DNA from 3 places in the Pseudacidovorax sp. DMC4 genome. Region 2 is predicted to be linked to each of the others. Evidence: predicted binding sites of a transcription regulator. Region 2 holds the regulator's gene; each other region holds the start of a gene.

Region 1 (7,274 bases), on a different contig from region 2:
ATGCGGCGGCATCAGGCTGCCGATCTGCGTCCACAGGGGCACCAGCAGCTCTTCCTCGAAGCCGCGGTAGAGCTGGCTCAGGGCGGGCGTGGGCTCAGGCTGGCCGGGAGCGGCCACGGCCTGCAGCCGCACGGGGGAGGGAAGGGTGTCGATCACGGCAGCCATATGAAGCGTCTCCTGGTGGGGGCACCCTCTCCCGCTGGGAGAGGGCGGGGGTGAGGGCCCGCGGCGATGGTGCAGCTGCAGCGCGTGAGAGGTCCGCGGCCCCTCACCCAGCCTCTCCCCAAAGGGGAGAGGAGCGGGGGCCATGCGCATGCTGCAGTCGCGCCGGCCGCCATCATGCCGCGGGGCCGATGGCCAGGGCGATCTCGCCCACGCCCTGCACGTGGCCCGTGATGCGGTCGCCGCTCTGGACCGGACCCACACCTTCGGGCGTGCCGGTGTAGATCAGGTCGCCGGGCTGCAGGTGGTAGTACTTCGACAGGTCTTCGATCAGCTCGGGGATGTTCCAGATCAGCTTGTCGAGGTCGGACTTCTGCTTGGTCTCGCCGTTGACCTGCAGCGCGATCTCGCCCTGCGACAGCACGGTACCGGCCATGGGCACGACCTCGGAGCAGACGGAGGACTGCTCCACGTCCTTGCCCAGGTCCCAGGGCCGGCCCTTGTCGCGGGCCACCAACTGCAGGTCGCGGCGGGTCATGTCCAGGCCGCAGGCATAGCCGTAGACCAGGCGGCCGGCTTCTTGGCGCGGCACGCGGAAGCCCGCGGCGCCGATGACCACCACCAGCTCCATCTCGAAGTGGAAGTTCTGCGTGCCGGGCGGGTAGGCCACGGTGGCGCCGGATTCGACCAGCGTCGAGGGCGCCTTGGTGAAGTAGAAGGGCTGCTCCACCGACTTGTCGACGGGGCGGCCCATCTCCACCGCATGGGCATGGTAGTTGCGGCCGACGAAGAAGAGACGGTTCACCGGCAGGCGTCGGCTGTCGCCACGCACGGGCAGGGAGGCGACGGGGGGCGGGGTCCAGAGGTAGTCGGTCATGGGGTGAGGGGATGACAGGATGGGTCGGGGTCGGCGCTTCGACAGGCTCAGCGCGAACGGTTGGGGGTGACTGAGCGTCGAAGGGGACGATTCGTGCGACTGTGCGGCGTGCACGGCTTCATGACGCGAGACAGTTCTTCTCGGTCCACCCGTACAGCCACTCCATCGCGTCATAGAAGCGCTCCGGCGTGCGGCCCTTCCACAGGTCGTTGCGCACCAGGCGCTCCACGCCCTTGGCGTGGAAGATGCGCCCCATCTCGCGCGCCGACAGCACCACGCGGGCCGTGCGCGCCACGCGCGAGCGCTGGTAGAGGGCGAAGGCCTTGTCCCACTGGTTGTCGTGCACGCGCAGGGCCTCGCCCAGCGTCACGGCGTCTTCCATGGCCATGCAGGCGCCCTGGGCCAGGTACTGCAGCGTGGGATGGGCGGCGTCGCCCAGCAGCGCCGCCCGACCGAAGACCCACTGCCCGATGGGCTCGCGGTCCGCGGTGGCCCAGCGCTTCCAGTCCTTGGGCAGGTCGATCAGCTGGCGGGCGCGGGCGCAGATGCCCTCGAAGTAGCTCTGCACCTCTTCGCGGCTGCCCTCGCGCACGCTCCACTCCTCCTGCTCGCGGCTGTGGAAGGTGACGACCACGTTGTACTGCTCGCCGCCGCGCAGCGGGTAGTGCACCAGGTGGCAGTTGGGCCCCACCCAGATGCTGGCGGCATTCCATTGCAGGTCGGGCGGAAAGTCGGGGCGGTCCACCACGGCGCGGTAGACCACGTGGCCCGACACGCGCGCGTCGTCGCCCACATATTGCCGCCGCACCGCCGACTTCACGCCGTCCGCGCCGATCAGCGCGCAGCCACGGAAGCTGCGGCCATCGCTGCTGACCACGGTCACGCCCTCGTCGTCCTGCGCAATGCGCTGCACCTGCGTGGCGGTGGCGATCTCCACCCGGCCGGTGGCATGGGCGCCTTCGAGCAGCGAGCCGTGCACGTCGGCGCGGTGGATCACGGCATAGGGGTTGCCGAAGCGCTGGCGGAAGGCCTCGCCGGTGGGGATGCGGCCCACCAGCGTCTCGTCCAGCGCGTCGTGCATCACCATCTCGTCGGTGTAGACGGCGCGGGCCCGGGCGATCTCGCCGATGCCCAGCGCGTCGAAGGCCGCGAAGGCATTGGGCCCGAGCTGGATGCCCGCGCCGATCTCGCCCAGCTGCGCGGCCTGCTCCAGCACCATCACGTCGAAGCCGCGGCGAACCAGGGCCAGCGCCGCGGCGATGCCGCCGATGCCGCCGCCGGCCACCAGCACCGGCAGGGGGGAGGAAGAAGTGGATGCGCGTGGGGATGCTGCGAGGGATGCCATGCCTGTCTCCGGCTGTTCTGCATTGATGCCTGTCAATGGCGCGGATTGTTCGCAGGCCCCACTATTGCCTCAAGCACTGTGGCTGATACTCGGCATCGCTTTTTTCGATAGTGGGGTGCGCGCATGTCCAAGCTGGACCTGGAATGGCTCAAGGTGTTCGACGAGGTGTGGCAGACCGCCAGCGTCTCCAAGGCGGCCGAGCGCCTGGGCATCGCGCAGGCGGCAGCCAGCACCGCGCTGAACAAGCTGCGCGCGCATTTCGACGACCGCCTGTTCGAGCGCACGGCGCTGGGCATGCAGCCCACCCCGCATGCGCAGAAGATCCAGCCGGCCCTGCGCGAGGCGCTGGCGCAGATCGAGCAGGCCCGCGCCAGCCGCGAGGCCTTCGACCCGGCGACGGCCAGGCGGCGCTTCCGCATCTGCCTCACGGACATCAGCGAGGTGGTGCTGCTGCCGCGCCTGCTGGACCATCTGGGCCGTGAGGCCCCGGGCGTGCAGGTGGAGACCGAGATCGTCTCGGCCGCCAGCGCGCGCCGGCTGGAGGACGGCGAGGTGGACCTGGCCGTGGGCTTCATGCCGCAGCTGGAGGCCGGCTTCTACGGCCAGACGCTGTTCCGCCAGAACTTCGTCTGCCTGGTGGCCAAGGACCATCCGCGCATCGGCAGCAAGCTGACGCGCAAGGCCTTCGCCGTGGAGTCGCATGCGGTCATCGCCTCGTCGGGCACCGGCCATGCCATCGTCGACAAGACCATCGCCCGCGCCGGCATCGAGCGCAAGGTGGCGGTGCGGCTGTCCAGCTTCCTGGGCGTGGCGCGCATCGTGGCGCAGACCGAGCTGGTGGTGATCGTGCCGCGCGTGCTGGGGCAGATCCTGGCCACGCAGGAGCCCGTGCGCATCATCGAGCCGCCCTTCGCGCTGCCGGCCTATGCGGTCAAGCAGCACTGGCATGCGCGCTTCCATGCCGACGACGGCAACGCCTGGCTGCGGCGGACGATGGCGCAGCTGTTCGGCGGTGGCGCGGCGCCCGGATAATCCGCCGCTCCCACCCCACTGTCACTTGCGAGACTCGCCGCCATGTCCTCCATCGTCCTGCGCTTCCTGGCCGAACCCAGCACCGTCAACTTCGGCGGCAAGGTCCACGGCGGCACCGTCATGAAGTGGATCGACGAGGCGGGCTATGCCTGCGCCACCGGCTGGTCGCACAACTACTGCGTCACCGTGTTCATCGGCAGCATCCGCTTCCACCGCCCGATCATGATCGGCGACCTGGTCGAGGTGGAGGCCCGCATGGCCTACACCGGCACCACCAGCATGAACATCTCGGTCGAGGTGCGCAGCGGCGACCTCAAGGGCGGCAAGATGGTGCGAACCACCGAATGCCTGATCGTCTTCGTGGCGGTCGACTCGCACGGCCGGCCGCTGCCCGTGGACGCCTACCAGCCCAAGACCCCCGGCGAGATCGCCCTGGCCGAGCGCGCCCGCGCCCACCTGGACGCCGCCCGCAAGGTGGCCGATGCGCCGCCGCCCAGCCTGAGCGGCGCGGCGGATTGAGCGACCGCCAGGGTCGCGGCGCGTCGACTCACCCCTGCCCGCTCGGGCTGAGCTCGTCGAAGCCGGGCTTGGCTTCCAGGTCCTAGGGTTTTCCCGAAACCCCGCGTCCGGCGCGCCGGACGCGCTCGCCGCATGCAGTCCGGCGGTACCCCGGCAACGCGCCGGAAGGCTTATAAAAGTCATTTAAAAACAATAGCTTGCATCGCCTCCGCCGCCCGTCCGGGCTGGCACCCTCCTTGCGCTGATCAGCGGCCGCCATCGATGGCGCCCTTTCCGCAACGGAGACACCCCAGGAGCCCGCATGCAAGACCCGACCCCCGCCCGCCGCCAGCCGCTATACCGGTCCCTTTATTTCCAGGTCATCGTCGCCATCGTCATCGGCGTGCTCCTGGGTCACTTCTATCCCGCCCTCGGCACCGACATGAAGCCGCTGGGCGACGGCTTCATCAAGCTCATCAAGATGATCATCGCGCCGATCATCTTCTGCACCGTGGTGGTCGGCATCGCGGGCATGGAGGACATGAAGAAGGTCGGCAAGACCGGCGGCTACGCCCTGCTGTACTTCGAGATCATGAGCACCGTGGCGCTGATCATCGGCCTGATCATCGTCAACGTGGTCAAGCCGGGTGTGGGCATGAACGTCGACCCGGCCTCGCTCGACACCAAGGCCATCGCCGCCTACACCGGCCCGGGCAAGATGCAGAGCACCACCGAGTTCCTGCTCGCCATCATCCCCAACACGGTGGTGGACGCCTTCGCCAAGGGCGAGATGCTGCAGGTGCTGCTGGTGGCCGTGCTCTTCGGCTTCGCGCTGCATCGCTTCGGTGGCCGCGGCACGCTGGTGTTCGACATGATCGAGAAGTCCTCGCACGTGCTCTTCGTCATCGTCGGCTACATCATGAAGGTGGCGCCCATCGGTGCCTTCGGTGCCATGGCCTTCACCATCGGCAAGTACGGCGTGGGCTCGCTCAAGCAGCTGGCCTTCCTGATGGGCACCTTCTACGCCACCTGCTTCGTCTTCGTGTTCCTGGTGCTGGGCATCGTGGCGCGCCTGCACGGCTTCAGCATCTGGAAGCTGGTCAAGTACATCAAGGAAGAACTGCTGATCGTGCTGGGCACCAGCAGCTCCGAAGCCGCGCTGCCGCGCATCATGGCCAAGCTGGAGAACCTGGGCGTGCGCAAGTCCACCGTCGGCCTGGTCGTGCCCACGGGCTACTCCTTCAACCTGGACGGCACCTCGATCTACCTGACCATGGCCGCCGTGTTCATCGCGCAGGCCACCAACACCCAGCTGGACATCACGCACCAGATCACGTTGCTGCTGGTGCTGCTGCTCACCTCCAAGGGCGCCGCCGGCGTCACGGGCAGCGGCTTCATCGTGCTGGCCGCCACGCTGTCGGCGGTGGGCCATGTGCCGGTGGCCGGCCTGGCGCTGATCCTGGGCATCGACCGCTTCATGAGCGAGGCCCGGGCCCTGACCAACCTGGTGGGCAACACCGTCGCCTCGGTGGTGGTCGGCAAGTGGACCGGCGACCTGGACGAGAGCCGCATGCACGAGGTGCTGAACAACGAGAGCACGCTCGAAGCCGACGCGCCGGAGCAGGTGCTGGACGCCACGACAGCGCGCTTCCCCACGAAGGCAGCCTGAGAAGCCACGGCGGCGCCGGCCGCCGCCCGCCACGGCCATACTCGCGCCGTGGCATCCAACTCCCCAGGGGCGCGACGCGCCCCTTTTTCATTCCTGCCGACCGGCGCCGGGCGCACCCGCCTGGGCCCCGCGCTGGCCGTGCTCGCCCTGGTGGCGCTGGCCGCCTGGGGCGCCTACGCCCTGGCGCTGCGCGTCGGGCTGGACCGCCTGGGCGAGGCGGCGGACCACCGGCTGGACATGGAGGTCGGTCGCATCGAGGCCGAGCTGGCCCGCTTCGACTACCTGCCCGCCCTGCTGGAAACTTCGCCCCAGGTGCAGCAGCTGCTGGCCAGCCCCTTCGACCCGGCGCTGCGTGCGCAGGCCAGCCACTACCTGCATGCGCTCAACGCCATCGCCGGGGCCGAGACGCTGTACGTGCTGGAGCCCGGCGGCGTGGCGGCCGCCGCCAGCGACGATGGGCAGCTCGGCACGCCGGCCGGCCAGAACCTGTCGTACCGGCCCTACCTGCGCGAGGCCCTGGCCGGCGGGCGTGGGCGCTTCTACGGCATCGGCGTCACCAGCCGGGTGCCGGGCTACTACCTGGCCTATGCGCTGCCACGCGGTGGCCCCGTGCGCGGCGTGGCCACCGTCAAGATCGACCTGCGCCCCGCGGCGCTGGCCTGGCGCCAGCTGCCCGGCGAGATGCTGCTGCTCGACGAGCACCAGGTCGCCATCCTGGCCTCGCGCGAGGACTGGAAATACCGCCCCATCGCGCCGCTGCCCGAGGCCGAGCGGGCCGAGGCGGCCACCTCGCGCCGCTACGGCGATGCCCCGCTCACGCCCCTGTCGTGGCGCATGGCCGGCGACGGCCCGCTGGAGCCCGGCCCGGTGCGCGAGGTGCGCCTGGACGGCCGCACCTATGCCGCCACCGTGCACCGCCTGGACGCCGGCCGCTGGCGCCTGGTGCTGCTGAGCGACCAGGGGCCCGTGCGGGCCGTCGCCGCGGCGGCAGCGGCGGGGGCCGCGCTGGCCGCCGCCGCGCTGCTGCTGGGGCTGCTCGTGCTGCGCCAGCGCCGCCGGCTGGTGCGCCAGCAGCTGGCCAGCCGGGCCGCGCTGCAGGCCGCCAACGATTCGCTGGAGCGCCGCGTCCAGGAGCGCACCGCCGAGCTGCGCGCCGCGCAGGCCGAACTGGTCCATGCAGGGCAGCTCGCGGTGCTGGGGCAGATGTCGGCCGGCATGGTGCACGAGCTCAACCAGCCGCTGGCGGCGCTGCACACCCTGTCGGACAACGCGGTGTTGCTGCTGGAGCGCGGCCGCAGCGACGACGCCCGCGCCAACCTCGCGCGCATCGCGCAGCTGGTGCACCGGCTGGGCCGCCTCACGGCGCAGCTCAAGGTCTTCGCCCACAAGCGCACCGAGCCGCCAGTGCCGGTGCTGCTGGAGCGCGCATGGCGCGAGGCGGCGCTGCTGCACGCGCCCCGATTGCGCGAGCTGGGTGTGGAGCTGCGCACCGACGCCCTGCCCGCCAGCCTCGCGGTGATGGCCGAAGAGACGCGCCTGGTCCAGGTGCTGGCCAACCTCGTGGGCAACGCCGCCGATGCCCTGGCCGAAGTGCCGGCCGGTACGCGGTGGATCGCGGTGACGGCGCAGTGCGGCGATCCCGTGCGCATGGATGCCCCGGCTGAAGGGCCGCGCCCGTCCGTGGCCAGCGC
Region 2 (7,274 bases):
TCGCTGATCCTGCTGGCGCCCAGCTGGGGCGGGATGATCAACGGCATCATGACCCTGTCGGGTGCCTGGCACAAGCTGCGCACCGATCCGATCCTGCGCTTCCTGATCGTGGCCCTGTCCTTCTACGGCATGTCCACCTTCGAGGGCCCGATGATGTCCATCAAGACGGTCAACGCCCTCAGCCACTACACCGACTGGACCATCGGCCACGTGCACTCCGGCGCCCTCGGCTGGGTGGGCCTGATCTCGATGGGCTCGCTCTACTACCTGATCCCGCGCATGTGGGGCCGCACCACGATGCACAGCATCAAGGCCATCGAGCTGCACTTCTGGATGGCCACCATCGGCATCGTGCTCTACATCGCCGCCATGTGGATCGCCGGCGTGATGCAGGGCCTGATGTGGCGCGCGATCAACCCCGACGGCACGCTCACCTACACCTTCGCCGAAGGCGTGAAGGCCACCTTCCCCTTCTACGTGGTGCGCCTGCTGGGCGGCCTGCTGTACCTGGGCGGCATGCTGGTCATGGCCTGGAACGTGTGGATGACCGTGATCTCGGGCCGTGCGGTGCGCGCCACCATCCCGGCCCCGCAAGCGGCGCATGCCTGAACGAACGGAGCACAAGAACATGAGCCAGACGACGCCCTCCACGTCCACCGGCTTCTCGCATGAGAAGGTCGAGACGAACAACTTCCTGATGATCGTGCTGATCCTGCTGGTCGTCGCCGTCGGCGGCCTGGTGGAGATCGTGCCGCTGTTCTTCCAGAAGTCCACCACCGAGCCCATCGCCGGCCTCAAGCCCTACACGGCGCTGCAGCTGGCCGGCCGCGACATCTACCTGCGCGAGGGTTGCTACAACTGCCACTCGCAGATGATCCGCCCCTTCCGCGCCGAGACGCTGCGCTATGGCCACTACTCGGTGGCCGGCGAGTTCGTGTACGACCACCCCTTCCAGTGGGGCAGCAAGCGCACCGGCCCCGACCTGCAGCGCGTGGGCGGCAAGTACAGCGACGAGTGGCACCGCATCCACCTGAACAACCCGCGTGACGTGGTGCCCGAGTCCAACATGCCCGCCTACAGCTGGCTGGAGAAGAACACCGTGGACGCCGCGGCCCTGCCGTCCCACATGCGGGCCCTGCGCAAGGTGGGCGTGCCCTACACCGACGAGGACATCGCCGGCGCGCAGGCTGCCGTCGAAGGCAAGACCGAAATGGAAGCCACCATCGCCTACCTGCAGTCGCTGGGCCGTGCCCTGAAGTAAGCGAACGAGGAGTACCCACATCATGGACCTGACCACCCTGCGTTCCATCGCCACTGTCGTGTGCTTCGTGCTCTTCCTGGGCATCGTGGCCTGGGCCTATGCGCGGCGCAACCGTGCCGGCTTCGAGGAGGCAGCACGCCTGCCCTTCGAGCAGGACTGAGCGCACCGCGCCAACGCATCGAACGAGAGAGATCACGATGAGCGACTTCATCAACAACTTCTGGTCGAACTACGTCATCGCCGCCACGGTGCTGAGCATCCTGGGCTGCGCGATCCTGCTGTGGATGACGGCGCGCAAGCGCGTCGTCGCCGACAAGGACAACACCACCGGCCACGTCTGGGACGAGGACCTGCGCGAGGCCAACAACCCGCTGCCGCTGTGGTGGGTGGGCCTGTTCATCATCACCATCGTCTTCGCGGTGGGCTACCTGGCCTTCTTCCCCGGCCTGGGCAGTGTGCAGGGCAAGCTGGGCTGGAGCTCGGCCGGCGAGTACAAGGCCGAGGTCGAGAAGGCCAATGCGGAGCTGGCCCCCGTCTATGCGCGCTTCGCCAGTGCGCCGGTGGAGCAGGTGGCCGCCGACCCCGCAGCGCGCGCCATCGGCGAGCGGCTGTTCATGAACAACTGCGCCCAGTGCCACGGCTCGGACGCGCGGGGCAGCAAGGGCTTTCCCAACCTGACCGACAACGACTGGCTGCACGGCGGCACGCCCGACAAGATCATCGAGACCATCACGATGGGCCGCGTCGGCGTCATGCCGCCCATGGCCGCGGCCGTGGGCAGCGCGGACGACGTGAAGAACGTGGCCAACTACGTGCTCAGCCTGTCGGGCAGCCCGCACGACTCGGTGCGCGCCGGCCTGGGCAAGGCCAAGTTCGCGGTCTGTGCGGCCTGCCATGGCGCCGACGGCGGCGGCAACCAGGCGCTGGGCGCCCCGCGGCTCAACGACAACATCTGGCTGCACGGCTACGGCGAGGCCGCCATCATGGCCATGGTCAACAACGGCAAGCAGAACGTGATGCCGGCGCAGAACGAGCGGCTGACCGAGGCGCAAATCCGCGTGCTCGCGAGTTACGTCTGGGGCCTGTCCCACAACGCCACCACGGCGTCGGCCAAGCCTTGAGTGGCTTCATGACCCTCCGAGCCTGATCCCCACGAACGAAGGCGCCCGCGGGCGCCCCAACGCCATGTCCGCATCCTCCAACGCGCCCACGCCCAACCCTCGGCGCGTCATCCCCATTGCCGCCGAGCCGCCGGCCGAGGAGGCCGTGTCGCTGTACGCCGCGAGCAAGAAGATCTACCCGCGCGCGGTGCAGGGCCTGTTCGCGCGCTGGCGCTGGGCCATGGTGTTCGCCACGCAGCTGGTGTTCTACGGCCTGCCGTGGCTGAGTTGGGGCGAGCGGCAGGCGGTGCTGTTCGACCTGGCATCGCGGCGCTTCTACCTGTTCGGGCTGGTGCTGTATCCGCAGGACCTGATCTACCTGTCGGGCCTGCTGGTCATCTCGGCGCTGTCGCTTTTCCTTTTCACCGCAGTGGCGGGGCGGCTGTGGTGCGGCTATGCCTGCCCGCAGACGGTGTACTCCGAGATCTTCATGTGGGTGGAGCAGAAGATCGAAGGCAGCCGCACGGCGCGCATGCGGCTGGACGGCGAATCGCTCTCGATGGAGAAGCTGGTCAAGAAGGCCTACAAGCACATCGTGTGGATCGCCATCGCCATGTGGACCGGCTTCACCTTCGTGGGCTACTTCACGCCGGTGCGTGAGCTGGGCCTGGCCTTCCTGCAGACGCAGATGGGCTCCTGGGAGGTGTTCTGGGTCTTCTTCTATGCCTTCGCCACCTACGGCAACGCCGGCTTCATGCGCGAGCAGGTGTGCAAGTACATGTGCCCCTATGCGCGCTTCCAGAGCGCCATGTTCGACCGCGACACGCTGATCGTCACCTACGACCCTGGCCGCGGCGAGCCGCGGGCGCCGCGGGGCCGCAGCGTGGACTACAAGGCCCGCGGCCTGGGCGAATGCATCGACTGCGACCTGTGCGTGCAGGTCTGCCCCACGGGCATCGACATCCGCCAGGGCCTGCAGTACGAATGCATCGGCTGCGGCCAGTGCGTGGACGCCTGCAACACCGTGATGGAGAAAATGAACTACCCGAAGGGCCTCATCCGCTACGACACGGTCAACGGCATGGCCGGCCACTGGAGCCGCGCGCAGCTGTGGCGCCGCGTGCTGCGGCCGCGCGTGCTCATCTATGCCTCGGTGCTGATGCTGCTGGTGGTGGGCATGCTCGTCAGCCTGGTGGCCCGCACGCCGCTGAAGGTGGACGTGGTGCGCGACCGGGCGTCGCTGGCCCGCATCGCCGAAGGCGGCCGGCTGGAGAACGTCTACCGCCTGCAGATCATGAATGCCACCGAGCGCCCACAGAAGTACCGCCTGGCGGCGCAGGGGCTCGATGGCATCGCCGTCTCGCCCGACACGCCGGTGGAAGTCGGCCCGGCCGAGGCCCGCTGGGTGGCCGTGCGGCTGAGCATTCCCTACGGCAGTGCCGCCCCCGGTTCGCACAGCGTGCGCATCGAGGTGGGCGAGGAGGGCGGCGGCGCCCATGTGGCCGAGAAGGCCGCCTTCCTGGTGCCGCGCTGACTGCCCGACGCATCGACTTCGCATCCATCACGACGAGGACCCCATGACGAACCCGACGACGCTTGCTTCCGCCTCCCTGGTCGAGCCCTCCAGCGGTCCCTGGTGGCGCCATCCGCTGATGTGGATGGTGGTGGGCGGTCCGGCGGTGGTGGTGGTGGCCGGCTTTGCCACGCTGTGGCTGGCGGTGCACAGCCCCGATCCGGTGATCGAGGCGGACTACTACCGCCGGGGCATCGAGATCAACCGCACCCTGGAGGCCCAGCGTGCGCTGACGCCGGCGCAGCAGGCCCGCAACCACGTGACGACCCCCACGCGGAACCTGCCTCCCGCGCAGCCTTGACATGGCGCGTCGCTCACCGGCACGGCCCTCCACGCCCAGGCAGGCCCCGTTGCGCGGCCGCCCGCGGGGACGTCGGCGCCCCGCAAACCAGAAGACGGAGACTCCTCGCATGCTGCGCCAGCCTCACTGCCTGATGGCCATCGCCTGGCCGGCCTTCCTGGCCGCCTGCCTGATGGAGTTCCTGGTCTTCGGCTTCGTCGATCCGGCGGAATTGCGCTGGTTCGGCCATGTGCTGGAGATGCCGCGGCAGGCCATCTACGCGCTGGGCTTTTTCGGCTTCTGGGTCGTGACCATGGTGTGCAGCGCGACCACGGCACTGCTGATGCGCACGCCGGCCCAGGTCAATGCGCAGCCGGGGCCGGGCGGGCCGGCCTGAAGATCCCAGCAATGAAAAAGGGACGCCGTGGCGTCCCTCTCGTCTGCCGATGCGGCGGTCGACTTGCGCGAGCCGGCCGCCGTTCGCGCCTCAGGCGCAGACCGTGGGGTTCACCATCCGCCGTAGCGCCTCCGCATCGAGGATGCGCACATGCCGCTGGTTCACCTCCACGATGCCGTCGTCGACGAACTTGGACAGGGTGCGGCTCACCGTCTCGAGCTTGAGGCCCAGGTAGCTGCCGATTTCCTCGCGGGTCATGCGCAGCACCAGCTCGGAGGCCGAGAAGCCGCGCGCATGCAGGCGCTGCACCAGGTTCAGCAGGAAGGCGGCCAGGCGCTCCTCGGCCCGCATGCTGCCCAGCAGCAGCATCACGCCATGCTCGCGCACGATCTCGCGGCTCATGATCTGGTGCACATGGCGCTGCAGCGCCGACACCTCGCGCGACAGTTCCTCGATGCGGTCGAAGGGCATCACGCAGACCTCGGAATCCTCCAGCGCCACGGCGTCGCAGGTGTGGCGGTCGTTGACGATGCCGTCCAGGCCGATGATCTCGCCGGCCATCTGGAAACCGGTGACCTGGTCGCGGCCGTCCTCCGAGGTGATGCGGGTCTTGAACACGCCGGTGCGGATGGCGTAGAGCGAGACGAACTGCTCGCCGTTGTGGAACAGCAGTTCCTTGCGGCGCACCTTGCGGCGCGTGGCGACCAGCGAATCCAGTCGCTGCAGTTCCTCCGGCGACAGGCCCACGGGCATGCACAACTCGCGCAGGTTGCAGTTGGAACAAGCGACTTTGATGGATTCTGGGGTCATGGTGTGTCCGACTCTGTAGGGTGGGGGACGGCCCGACGCCTCGCTCGTGGGGTCTGTGGCGTCCGAAAGCTCCCGTGTCAGTCATTCTCCGACAGCGATCAACTTTCTGTTTGATGTGGATCAAGCGCCGATCATGGCTTCGAACGCACATTAGAGGCAACAACCCTGGCGCTGCTGTGCCCTCCTGCTGCGATGAGTTCCCTGCCCATCCCGTCCTCCTGCGCGGCCGAGCCCGCGGTGCTGTCGACGTCGCTGCTGCGCCGTTTCGACGTGCCGGGCCCGCGCTACACCTCCTACCCGACCGCCGACCGCTTCGTGGAGGCCTTCGGCCCCGCTGAGTATGCCCAGGCCCTGGTCCAGCGCCGCGAAGCGGCCGGCGCCCGTGCGCTGCCGCTGTCGCTGTACGTGCACATCCCGTTCTGCGAGTCGCTCTGCTACTACTGCGCCTGCAACAAGATCATCACGCGCCACCACGAGCGCGCGGCGGAATACCTGCAGGACCTGTTGTGCGAGCTGCGGCTGCAGGTGGCCGAACTCGGCCGGGGCGAGCCGGTGAGCCAGCTGCACCTGGGTGGTGGCACGCCCACCTTCTTCAGCGACGAGGAGCTGTCCACCCTGATGACGGCGCTGCGCGAGTCCTTCGACTTCCTGCCCGGCGCCGAATGCTCCATCGAGGTCGACCCGCGCACGGTCGATGAGGCCCGGCTTGCGCACCTGGCGGCGCTGGGCTTCAACCGCCTGAGCTTCGGTATCCAGGACTTCGATGCGCAGGTCCAGAAGGCGGTGCACCGCATCCAGCCCGCGTCCGAGGTCTTCGCGCTGATGGCAGCGGCACGACGGCTGGGTTTCACCTCGATCAACGCCGACCTGATCTACGGTCTGCCGCGGCAGAACAGCACGTCCTTCGAGCGCACGCTGGCGCAGGTGGTGGAGCTGCGGCCCGACCGCATCGCCCTGTACGCCTACGCCCATCTGCCCGAGCGCTTCAAGCCGCAGCGGCGGATCCTGTCGCAGGAGCTGCCCGACGCTGCCACGAAGATCGACATGCTGTCGCGTGCCATCGGCGTGTTCGGCGAGGCGGGCTATGTCTACATCGGCATGGACCATTTCGCGGTGCCCGAGGATGCCCTGGCCATCGCCAAGCGCCAGGGCCGGCTGCACCGCAACTTCCAGGGCTACAGCACCCAGCCCGACTGCGACATCATCGGCCTGGGCGTCTCGGCCATCGGCCGCGTCGGTGCCAGCTACAGCCAGAACGCCAAGACGCTGGAGGACTACCGCGACCGCCTGCAGCAGGGCCAACTGCCCGTGGTGCGCGGCCTGGCCCTGGGCCGCGACGACGTGGTGCGCCGCGCGGTCATCATGGCCATCATGTGCCAGGGCCGCATCGACTTCGAGGCCATGGGCGCCGCCAATCTGGTGGACTTCCGCCAGTACTTCGCGGCCGAGCTGCAGGCGTTGCAGCCCCTGGCGGAACAGGGGCTGGTGCGCCTGGATGCGCGCGAACTCGAGGTCACGCCGGCCGGCTGGTACGTGGTGCGCGCCATCGCCATGGTGTTCGACCGCTACCTGCAGGCCGACCGCGCACGCACGCGCTTCTCGCGCATCATCTGACGCGGGTGATGGACGCCTCCGGTGCGCTCGCGGTGTCGGCCCTGTTGCTGGGCTTGACGGGCGCGCCCCACTGCGCCGTCATGTGCGGGCCGGCCTGCGCTGCGCTCGTGCCGCCGCGTCCCGTGCAGCGCGAGGCTGTGCCGCTGGTGCGCGTGGATGCCTCCGGGCCAGGCCTTGCTGCGGCGCATCGCCCGGCCGCGCCATCCGTGGCGTTTCAGCTGGGGCGGCTGCTCGGCTAT
Region 3 (7,274 bases), on a different contig from region 2:
GTCCGAAACCAGCAGCCGCGACAGCACGCCGCCCATGCTGTGGCCCACCAGCACCATGTGGCGCGAGGCCGGTGCCGTGCCCTGCGGGTCGAAGTGCGCCAGCGTCTGCTGCAGCGCCTGTGCGATGTTGCGGCGGTTGAGCACCAGTGGCGCATTGGTGGGGTAGTACACCTGCCAGATCTGGTAGTGCTGGCGCAGCGTCTCGTCGCCCAGCACCTCGTTGGCCACGTTGACCCAGGCCTCCGGGCTGCTGGCCAGGCCATGCAGCATGACGACGATGCCGCGCTCGGGGTCGTAGGGCTGCATGAGCTGCACCTGCGGCTGCACGATGCCGTCCGACAGGCCCAGCAGCGTGCGCAGCGCCTGTGTCGCGAAGCCCGAGCGGGCCAGCCACAGCCCGTAGCCGGCCGTGAAGTTGGCGGCCAGCGGCGCGGGCACGCCCGCCAGGTCGACCCGCTCGCTGCGGTAAGGGTCGTACAGGCGCACCTGCACGCGGTGCGTACGCAGCACCTCGGCCGGCGTGCGGCCCTCGAAGGTCAGCAGGGCCGTGAGGGCCGGGTAGCGCATGGGGACGAAGGGCGCGTGGACCGGGCCGCGTTCCGGCGGCGGCAGCACGGCCACCAGCGGAGCGCCGAAGCCATCGCGCCGGTAGGTGTTGCGCAGGCCGGTGAAGCGCAACGACGAGGCCGCCAGCAGTTCCTGAGGCAGTGGCATGTCGCTGGCGAAGCCGGGACTGTCGAGCCGCGCCGACAGCTGCCAGCGGCCCACGGCGAGTTCGGCCACCTCGCCGGTCGTGGCACCGGCATCGGGTGCGCGGGCGTCGCGCGCATGGCGGTGGAACAGCCGCGTCACGGTCCGCTGCACCGCGAAGTTGTAGTAGTCGCGCACCTGGGTCTGCCGGTCCTCGAAGGCGCGGTCGCCCGGACTGCGGCGCGTGAGGAAGAGGTAGGCCCAGGCATGGCGTGCCGTCTCCAGCCAGGCATCGACCGCGGTGTCATCGGCGTCGCCACCCTGGCCGGACGCCTGCGCGTCCGGCGCGATGGCCGGTTGCCGGTCGGACTCCAGCGCGGCCTGCAGCCACAGCTCGGCCAGCGCCGACAGCCGCTGCTCGTCGGTGATGCCCTCGGCCTGCGACAGCGCCTGCCGGCAGGTGTCGGGGGCCTCGCCGCAGTCGTCGATGCCGGCCACGCGCGCGACCTCCTGCGCGGCGCCGCTCAGGCGCCCGGTGGTCAGCACGTCGCCTCGCCGCTCGGCCAGGTAGCGCGCGGGCGAGACGGACGACACCGACACCGCCGCGCAACCGGACACCAGCAGGGCCACGGCGAGCAGGAACAGCGCCGCCCACGGGCCGCGGCCCGACTGGCGCAAGGGCGCCGCCGCGTTCATCGCGCGGCCTCCATGCCCGGGATACCGCGTCGGATGGCCTGCGAGAACTGCGGGTCGGCATCGGCCGCCTTCGCCCGCTCGGTGATGCGGCCGGCGGCGCGCAGCGTCTCCAGGTCCGCCTTGGCAGCCAGGCCGTCGATGGACTTCAGGTACTCCGGCAGGTAGCCCGAGGCCAGCAGCCGCCAGTCCAGCGGCAGGCCACCCACGATGCGCCGCGCCATGTCGAACACGATGGTGGTGCAGTTGGCCGTGAGCGTGGAATAGAAGCGCGGGTGCGCCGCCAGCGTGGTCGACTGGTCCAGGTACGCCAGGAAGAGCGAGCGCATGGCCGCCGGCGGCATGGCGACGCGGTAGAGGTAGGCGTCCTCGCCGCGCACATTGGTGCGCACGCGCAGCACGTCGCGCTCGTCGGCGGCCACCAGGGCCAGCTCGAACTGCTTGAAGAAGCCGGCCACGGCCGAGAAGGACTCGCCACGCTCCTTGCGGATCTCGACCGAGTACACGAGGTAGCGCGTGCCGCCCTGCCCGTCGTCGAAGCCGAAGGAGACCAGGGTGTGGGCGATGGCCGGGCCCATCCAGTACGACAGGGCCATGTCCACGCTGCGCAGGCGGTCGAGGTCGTACTGGCGCGTCTCCCAGCGCACGGTGTAGTCGTCGTCGCTGCGCCACTCGAAGTTGCGCACGTTGCGCAAGGTGACGATGGAGCCGGCCACCGAGGGCTCGATGTGCCGGGCCACATCGTCGGCCCAGTCGCGCGTGTCCGAAGGCGCGATGCGGCCCCACCACACCAGCAGCAGCGCGAAGGCGAGGACATAGGCGGCCAGCGCACGGCCATGGAAGGGCCGCCACGGCCGCCCGATGACCCCGAGCGCGGCCAGGCCCCAGGCCGCCGCGGCCGCGATGCGCCCGCCTTCGGGCAGCGGCAGCCGGTAGTACAGCGCCAGCGCCGACCACAGGCCCGTACCCAGCAACACCAGCACGAGCAGGCCCCGGCCCATGCCGATCAACAGCCGCCTCATGGCGCCAGCGCCTCGCGCAGCAGCGCGATGTGGCTGCGCCGCTGCTGCTCCAGCGTGACCGGCGCGCCCTCGCCCTGCCCGTGCATCAGCTGCCACAGCACGACCTGTGCGATGGGCGCCATCAGCAACCAGGGCGAGGCCGTGAGCACGCCCTGCCCCAGGCTGCCCTGGCGCACGGCGCGGCGCACCAGGCGCTCGACGGCGGAGGCGAAGGGGTCGAGCACGGCGCGCTGCCAGCGCTCCACCAGCGCCTGCACCTGGCGGCCATCGGCCACCACCAGGCGCAGCGTCATGGCCGTCTCGGGCCGCGCCAAGAGGCGGTACACCGGGTCGATCACGCGCTCCACCAGCAGGTCGATGGTGACCATCTGCCCCGGCGCGAGCGCCGCCTCGTCCAGGCCGGCCGGCATGGTGAGCGAGCGGTCGATCAGTGCTTCGAAGATCTCTTCCTTGCTGTCGAAGTGCGCATAGACGCCGCCCTTGGACAGGCCCGCCCGCAGCGCGATGTCGTCGATGCGCGAGGCCGCGAAGCCCTTTTCGTGGAACACCGACAGCGCCGCGTCGAGGATCTGCGCCATGCGCAGCGGCGGCGGCAGGCGCTGGCGCGAAGGCCGGCCGCCGGGCAGGCCTTCGTCGGACGTCGGATACGGAGGGTCGGCGGTCGGTGCGGTCATGGGCGTGCGTGTGGGTGCGGACAGCGAGGCGGCCGGCGATTATGGATGCACCTCCCCGCTAACGACTTGCGAGTCGTTAGACGGGCATCCGTTGACCTGGATCAATGAGCGCGGGCGGGCCGGCTCCTACAGTTTTTCGCAGGCGGTGCCACCCGGCGCCGCACCGTTTCCCACCCGCCCCCTCGGGCGCCTTCAGGTCCAGCCGCCATGCCCGCCCCTTCTCCCAATCCTGTGCCGACCGCCGACGCCCCGGCCGATGCCGCGGCCGCCGCCCTCGACATGCAGGCGCGGGCCACCGCGGCCCGCCTCACGGGCGCCCTCTCGCCCATGGCCGGGCTGCTGGCCGCCTTCGACTGGGCCGCGCACCTGGCGGCCTCGCCGGGCAAGCAGGTGGCCCTGGCGCAGCTGGCGGCGCAGCAGGCCCAGGCCCTGAGCCGGGAATGGGCGCCCGCCACGCCCGACGCCTTCGCCGCGCCCGACCGGCGCTTCCGCGCCCCGGCCTGGCAGCACGCGCCCTTCAAGGCATGGCAGCAGGCCTTCCTGGCCAGCCAGCAGTGGTGGGACGCGGCCACGCACGGCGTGCTCGGCGTGGAGCGGCACCACGAGGACCTGGTCGCCTTCAGCGCCCGCCAGTGGCTGGACCTGCTCTCGCCCGGCAACCTGCCCTGGGCCAATCCCGAGGTGATCGAGGCCACGCTGCGCGAAGGCGGTGCCAACCTGCTGCGCGGCCTGCACAACTGGATGGAAGACGCGGGCCGACAAGCGTCCGGCGCTGCCCCGGCCGGCACCGAGCAGTTCCGCGTCGGGCACGAGGTGGCCATCACGCCCGGCAAGGTGGTGCTGCGCAATGCGCTGATCGAGCTGATCCAGTACGCACCCGCCACGCCCACCGTGCATCCGGAACCGGTGCTGCTGGTGCCGGCGTGGATCATGAAGTACTACATCCTCGACCTCACGCCCGAGGAATCGCTGGTGCGCTACCTGGTGTCGCAGGGCCACACCGTGTTCTGCATCTCCTGGAAGAACCCCGGCGAGGCCGAGCGCGACCGGGGCATGGACGACTACCTGCAGCTCGGCCTGCATGCCGCGCTCGACGCCGTGCAGGCCCTGTGCCCGCGCCGCAAGGTGCATGCCGCCGGCTACTGCCTGGGTGGCACGCTGCTGGCCATCGGCGCGGCGGCCATGGCGCGCGACGGCGACGACCGGCTGGCCAGCACCACCTACTTCGCGGCGCAGACCGACTTCTCCGAGCCGGGCGAGCTGGGCCTGTTCATCGACGAGAGCCAGCTCAGCCTGCTCGAAGCGCAGATGCGGCAGAAGGGCTATCTCACCGCCCAGCAGATGGCCGGGGCCTTCAGCATGCTGCGCAGCTACGACCTGCTGTGGTCGCGCATGGTGGGCGACTACCTGCTGGGCCACCGTGCGCCGATGAACGCCCTGATGGCGTGGAATGCCGACGCCACCCGCATGCCCGCGCGCATGCATTCCGAGTACCTGCGCCGGCTCTTCCTGGACGACGACCTGAGCGAGGGCCGCTTTCCGGTGGGCGGCCGGCCGGTCAGCCTGGGCAGCCTGCGCCTGCCCACCTTCATGGTGGGCACCGTCACCGACCATGTGGCGCCCTGGCGCTCGGTGCACAAGCTGCACTTCCTCTGCCCGGCGGAGATCACCTTCGCACTCACCACCGGTGGCCACAACGCCGGCATCGTGAACCCGCCCTCGCCCGACAGCCGGCGCAGCCACCGGTTGCTCACCCGGCCGGCCGATGGCCCCTACCTGGCGCCCGACGAATGGCTGGCCGCGGCGCCGACGCATGCGGGCTCGTGGTGGCCGGCCTGGCAGCAATGGCTGGCCGCCCACTCGGGCGCACCCGTCAAGCCGCCACGCATGGGCACGGGCCTGGCCGATGCCCCTGGCAACTACGTCCTGGAGCGATGACATGAACGCCGATCTCTTCTCCCTTCACGGCCGCAAGGGCCTGGTGGTGGGCATTGCCAACGAGCACAGCATCGCCTGGGGCTGTGCGCAGGCCTTCCACGACGCCGGGGCCGAGCTGGCCGTGACCTGGTTCAACGACAAGGCCCGGCCCTTCGTCGAACCGCTGGCGCAGCAGGTGCACGCCTCCATCGCGCTGCCGCTGGACGTGGAGCAGCCCGGCCAGCTCGAAGCCGTGTTCGCCGCCATCGGCCGCCAATGGGGCCGCCTGGACTTCGTGCTGCACTCCATCGCCTTCGCGCCCAAGAGCGACCTGCACGGCCGGGTGGCCGACTGCTCGCGAGAGGGCTTCGCGCGGGCCATGGACATCTCCTGCCATTCCTTCGTGCGCATGGCCCATCTGGCCGAGCCGCTGATGCACCGCGGCGGCAGCCTGCTCACGATGAGCTATGTGGGCGCCGAGGAGGTGATTCCCGACTACGGCGTGATGGGCCCGGTCAAGGCCGCGCTGGAGAGCAGCACGCGCTACCTGGCCACCGAACTCGGGCCCAAGGGCATCCGCGTCAACGCCATCTCGCCGGGACCGCTGGCCACGCGGGCGGCGTCGGGCATTCCCAACTTCGAGGCCCTGCTCGACGACGCCCGTCGGCGCGCCCCGCTGCGCCGGCTGGTGGACATCGCGGAAGTGGGCGCCCTTGCCGCCTTCCTGGTCAGCGACGCGGCACGCGCCATCACGGGCAGCACGCTGTACGTGGATGGCGGCTACCACGTGCTCGGATGACCATGGCCCGCCGAATCGCCCCCCTGCTGCTCGCCGCACTCATCGCGGCCGGCTGCGCGCCCATGATCCCGCCCCTGGCCCTGCCAGAGTCGCCGGTGCCTGCCCGATTCCCGGACGCCGCGCCTACAGCGGCCGTGCCCGTGGCCGCGGCGGACCTGGACTGGCCGCAGGCCTTTCCCGATGCCGAGCTGCAGGCGCTGATCGCCCAGGCCCTCGCGCACAACCGCGATCTGCGCACCGCCGCCCTGCGCGTGCAGGAGGCCCGCGCGGCCTGGGGCATCCAGCAGGCCGCGCTGCTGCCCAGCGTGGGACTGGCCACCGATGCCAGCCGCAGCCGCGTGCCGGCCGACCTCAACGTCAGCGGCAAGTCCGTCATCGCCAGCCAGTACCAGGTGGGCGTGGGCCTGGCCGGGTGGGAGCTCGACCTGTGGGGCCGCCTTCGCAGCCTGGACGAGGCCGCGCTGCAGGCCTGGCTGGCCAGCGACGAGGCCCGGCGCGGCCTCACCCTGTCGCTGGCGACGCAGGTGGCGCAGGGCTGGCTGGCCCTGCGCGAGACCGACGAGCGCCTGGCCCTGGCGCGCGAGGCCATCGCCAGCCGCAACGAATCGCTGCGCATCTTCAGCCGCCGCTTCGACGTCGGCGCCTCCTCGCGGCTGGAGCTGGAGCAGGTGCGCATCCTCGCCACCCAGGCGCGGGCGCTGGGCGCGCAGCTCGAACAGCAGCGCGCCCAGCAGGTCAATGCCCTCGCCCTGCTGACCGGTGTGCCCGTGGACCTGCCGCCGCGCAACCAGCCGCTGGCCGATGCCATGGTGGCCGATGTGGCCCCGGGCCTACCCTCGGCCATGCTGGCCTCGCGGCCCGACATCGCCGCCGCCGAACACCGCCTACGCCAGGCCAACGCCAACATCGGCGCGGCCCGGGCCGCCTTCTTTCCGCAGCTGACGCTGACCACCAGCCTCGGCACCGCCAGCGCGGCGCTCGACGGGCTGTTCGAGCCCGGCAGCCGCGCCTGGACCTTCGCGCCCAGCCTGTCGCTGCCCCTGTTCACCGCCGGCCGGCTGCGCGCCAACCTGCAGCTGTCCGAGGTGCGGCGCGACATCGCCGTGGCCGACTACGAAAAGACCATCCAGGGCGCCTTCCGCGACGTGGCCGACGCCCTGGCCGCCCGCCAGTGGCTGGTCGAACAGCTGGGCATCCAGAAGGAAGCACTGGCCGCGCAGGCCGAGCGCGCCCGCCTGGCCCGGCTGCGCTACGACGCCGGCTCGGCCGCCTTCCTGGAAGTGCTGGACGCGCAGCGCGACCTGCTCTCGGCCCAGCAACAACGGGTGCAGACGCAGCGTGCGCTGCTCGCCGCCCGCGTCTCCCTCTATGCCGCCCTGGGCGGCGGCGCCCACACCGTGGCCGCCACGCCCATCGCGACCTCTTCCTCCCCCTCCTCTTCCCAGCCATGAAGCCCACGAGCACAAAGCGCCTTCTCAT

What was found. Region 2 encodes FNR, which switches genes on or off when oxygen is low (the NO sensors DNR and NnrR bind a similar motif). Its sites were predicted from a motif close to TTGATNNNNATCAA; they were not measured.
Region 1: a site for FNR is predicted at 2,407-2,420, ahead of ACT54X_RS21970 (3-hydroxybenzoate 6-monooxygenase). Genes of this name have one in related genera too.
Region 3: a site for FNR is predicted at 3,171-3,184, ahead of ACT54X_RS15910 (PHA/PHB synthase family protein). Genes of this name have one in related genera too.

What each region holds. Positions count from the first base shown of each region.
Region 1 covers NZ_JBQUYR010000013.1:53,498-60,771, forward strand. The annotation lists gene ACT54X_RS21960 (cupin domain-containing protein) at 1-165, opposite strand, end outside; gene ACT54X_RS21965 (fumarylacetoacetate hydrolase family protein) at 338-1,039, opposite strand; gene ACT54X_RS21970 (3-hydroxybenzoate 6-monooxygenase) at 1,158-2,384, opposite strand; gene ACT54X_RS21975 (LysR family transcriptional regulator) at 2,508-3,416, shown strand; gene ACT54X_RS21980 (acyl-CoA thioesterase) at 3,459-3,935, shown strand; gene ACT54X_RS21985 (dicarboxylate/amino acid:cation symporter) at 4,237-5,583, shown strand; gene ACT54X_RS21990 (sensor histidine kinase) at 5,632-7,274, shown strand, end outside.
Region 2 covers NZ_JBQUYR010000002.1:234,340-241,613, forward strand. The annotation lists gene ccoN (cytochrome-c oxidase, cbb3-type subunit I) at 1-609, shown strand, start outside; gene ccoO (cytochrome-c oxidase, cbb3-type subunit II) at 629-1,261, shown strand; gene ACT54X_RS04710 (cbb3-type cytochrome oxidase subunit 3) at 1,281-1,421, shown strand; gene ccoP (cytochrome-c oxidase, cbb3-type subunit III) at 1,459-2,382, shown strand; gene ccoG (cytochrome c oxidase accessory protein CcoG) at 2,447-3,895, shown strand; gene ACT54X_RS04725 (FixH family protein) at 3,939-4,235, shown strand; gene ACT54X_RS04730 (hypothetical protein) at 4,345-4,611, shown strand; gene fnr (fumarate/nitrate reduction transcriptional regulator Fnr) at 4,702-5,421, opposite strand; gene hemN (oxygen-independent coproporphyrinogen III oxidase) at 5,614-7,035, shown strand; gene ACT54X_RS04745 (sulfite exporter TauE/SafE family protein) at 7,044-7,274, shown strand, end outside.
Region 3 covers NZ_JBQUYR010000008.1:30,999-38,272, forward strand. The annotation lists gene ACT54X_RS15895 (lipase family protein) at 1-1,386, opposite strand, end outside; gene ACT54X_RS15900 (Lnb N-terminal periplasmic domain-containing protein) at 1,383-2,405, opposite strand; gene ACT54X_RS15905 (TetR/AcrR family transcriptional regulator) at 2,402-3,079, opposite strand; gene ACT54X_RS15910 (PHA/PHB synthase family protein) at 3,287-5,017, shown strand; gene fabI (enoyl-ACP reductase FabI) at 5,019-5,795, shown strand; gene ACT54X_RS15920 (efflux transporter outer membrane subunit) at 5,792-7,246, shown strand; gene ACT54X_RS15925 (HlyD family secretion protein) at 7,243-7,274, shown strand, end outside.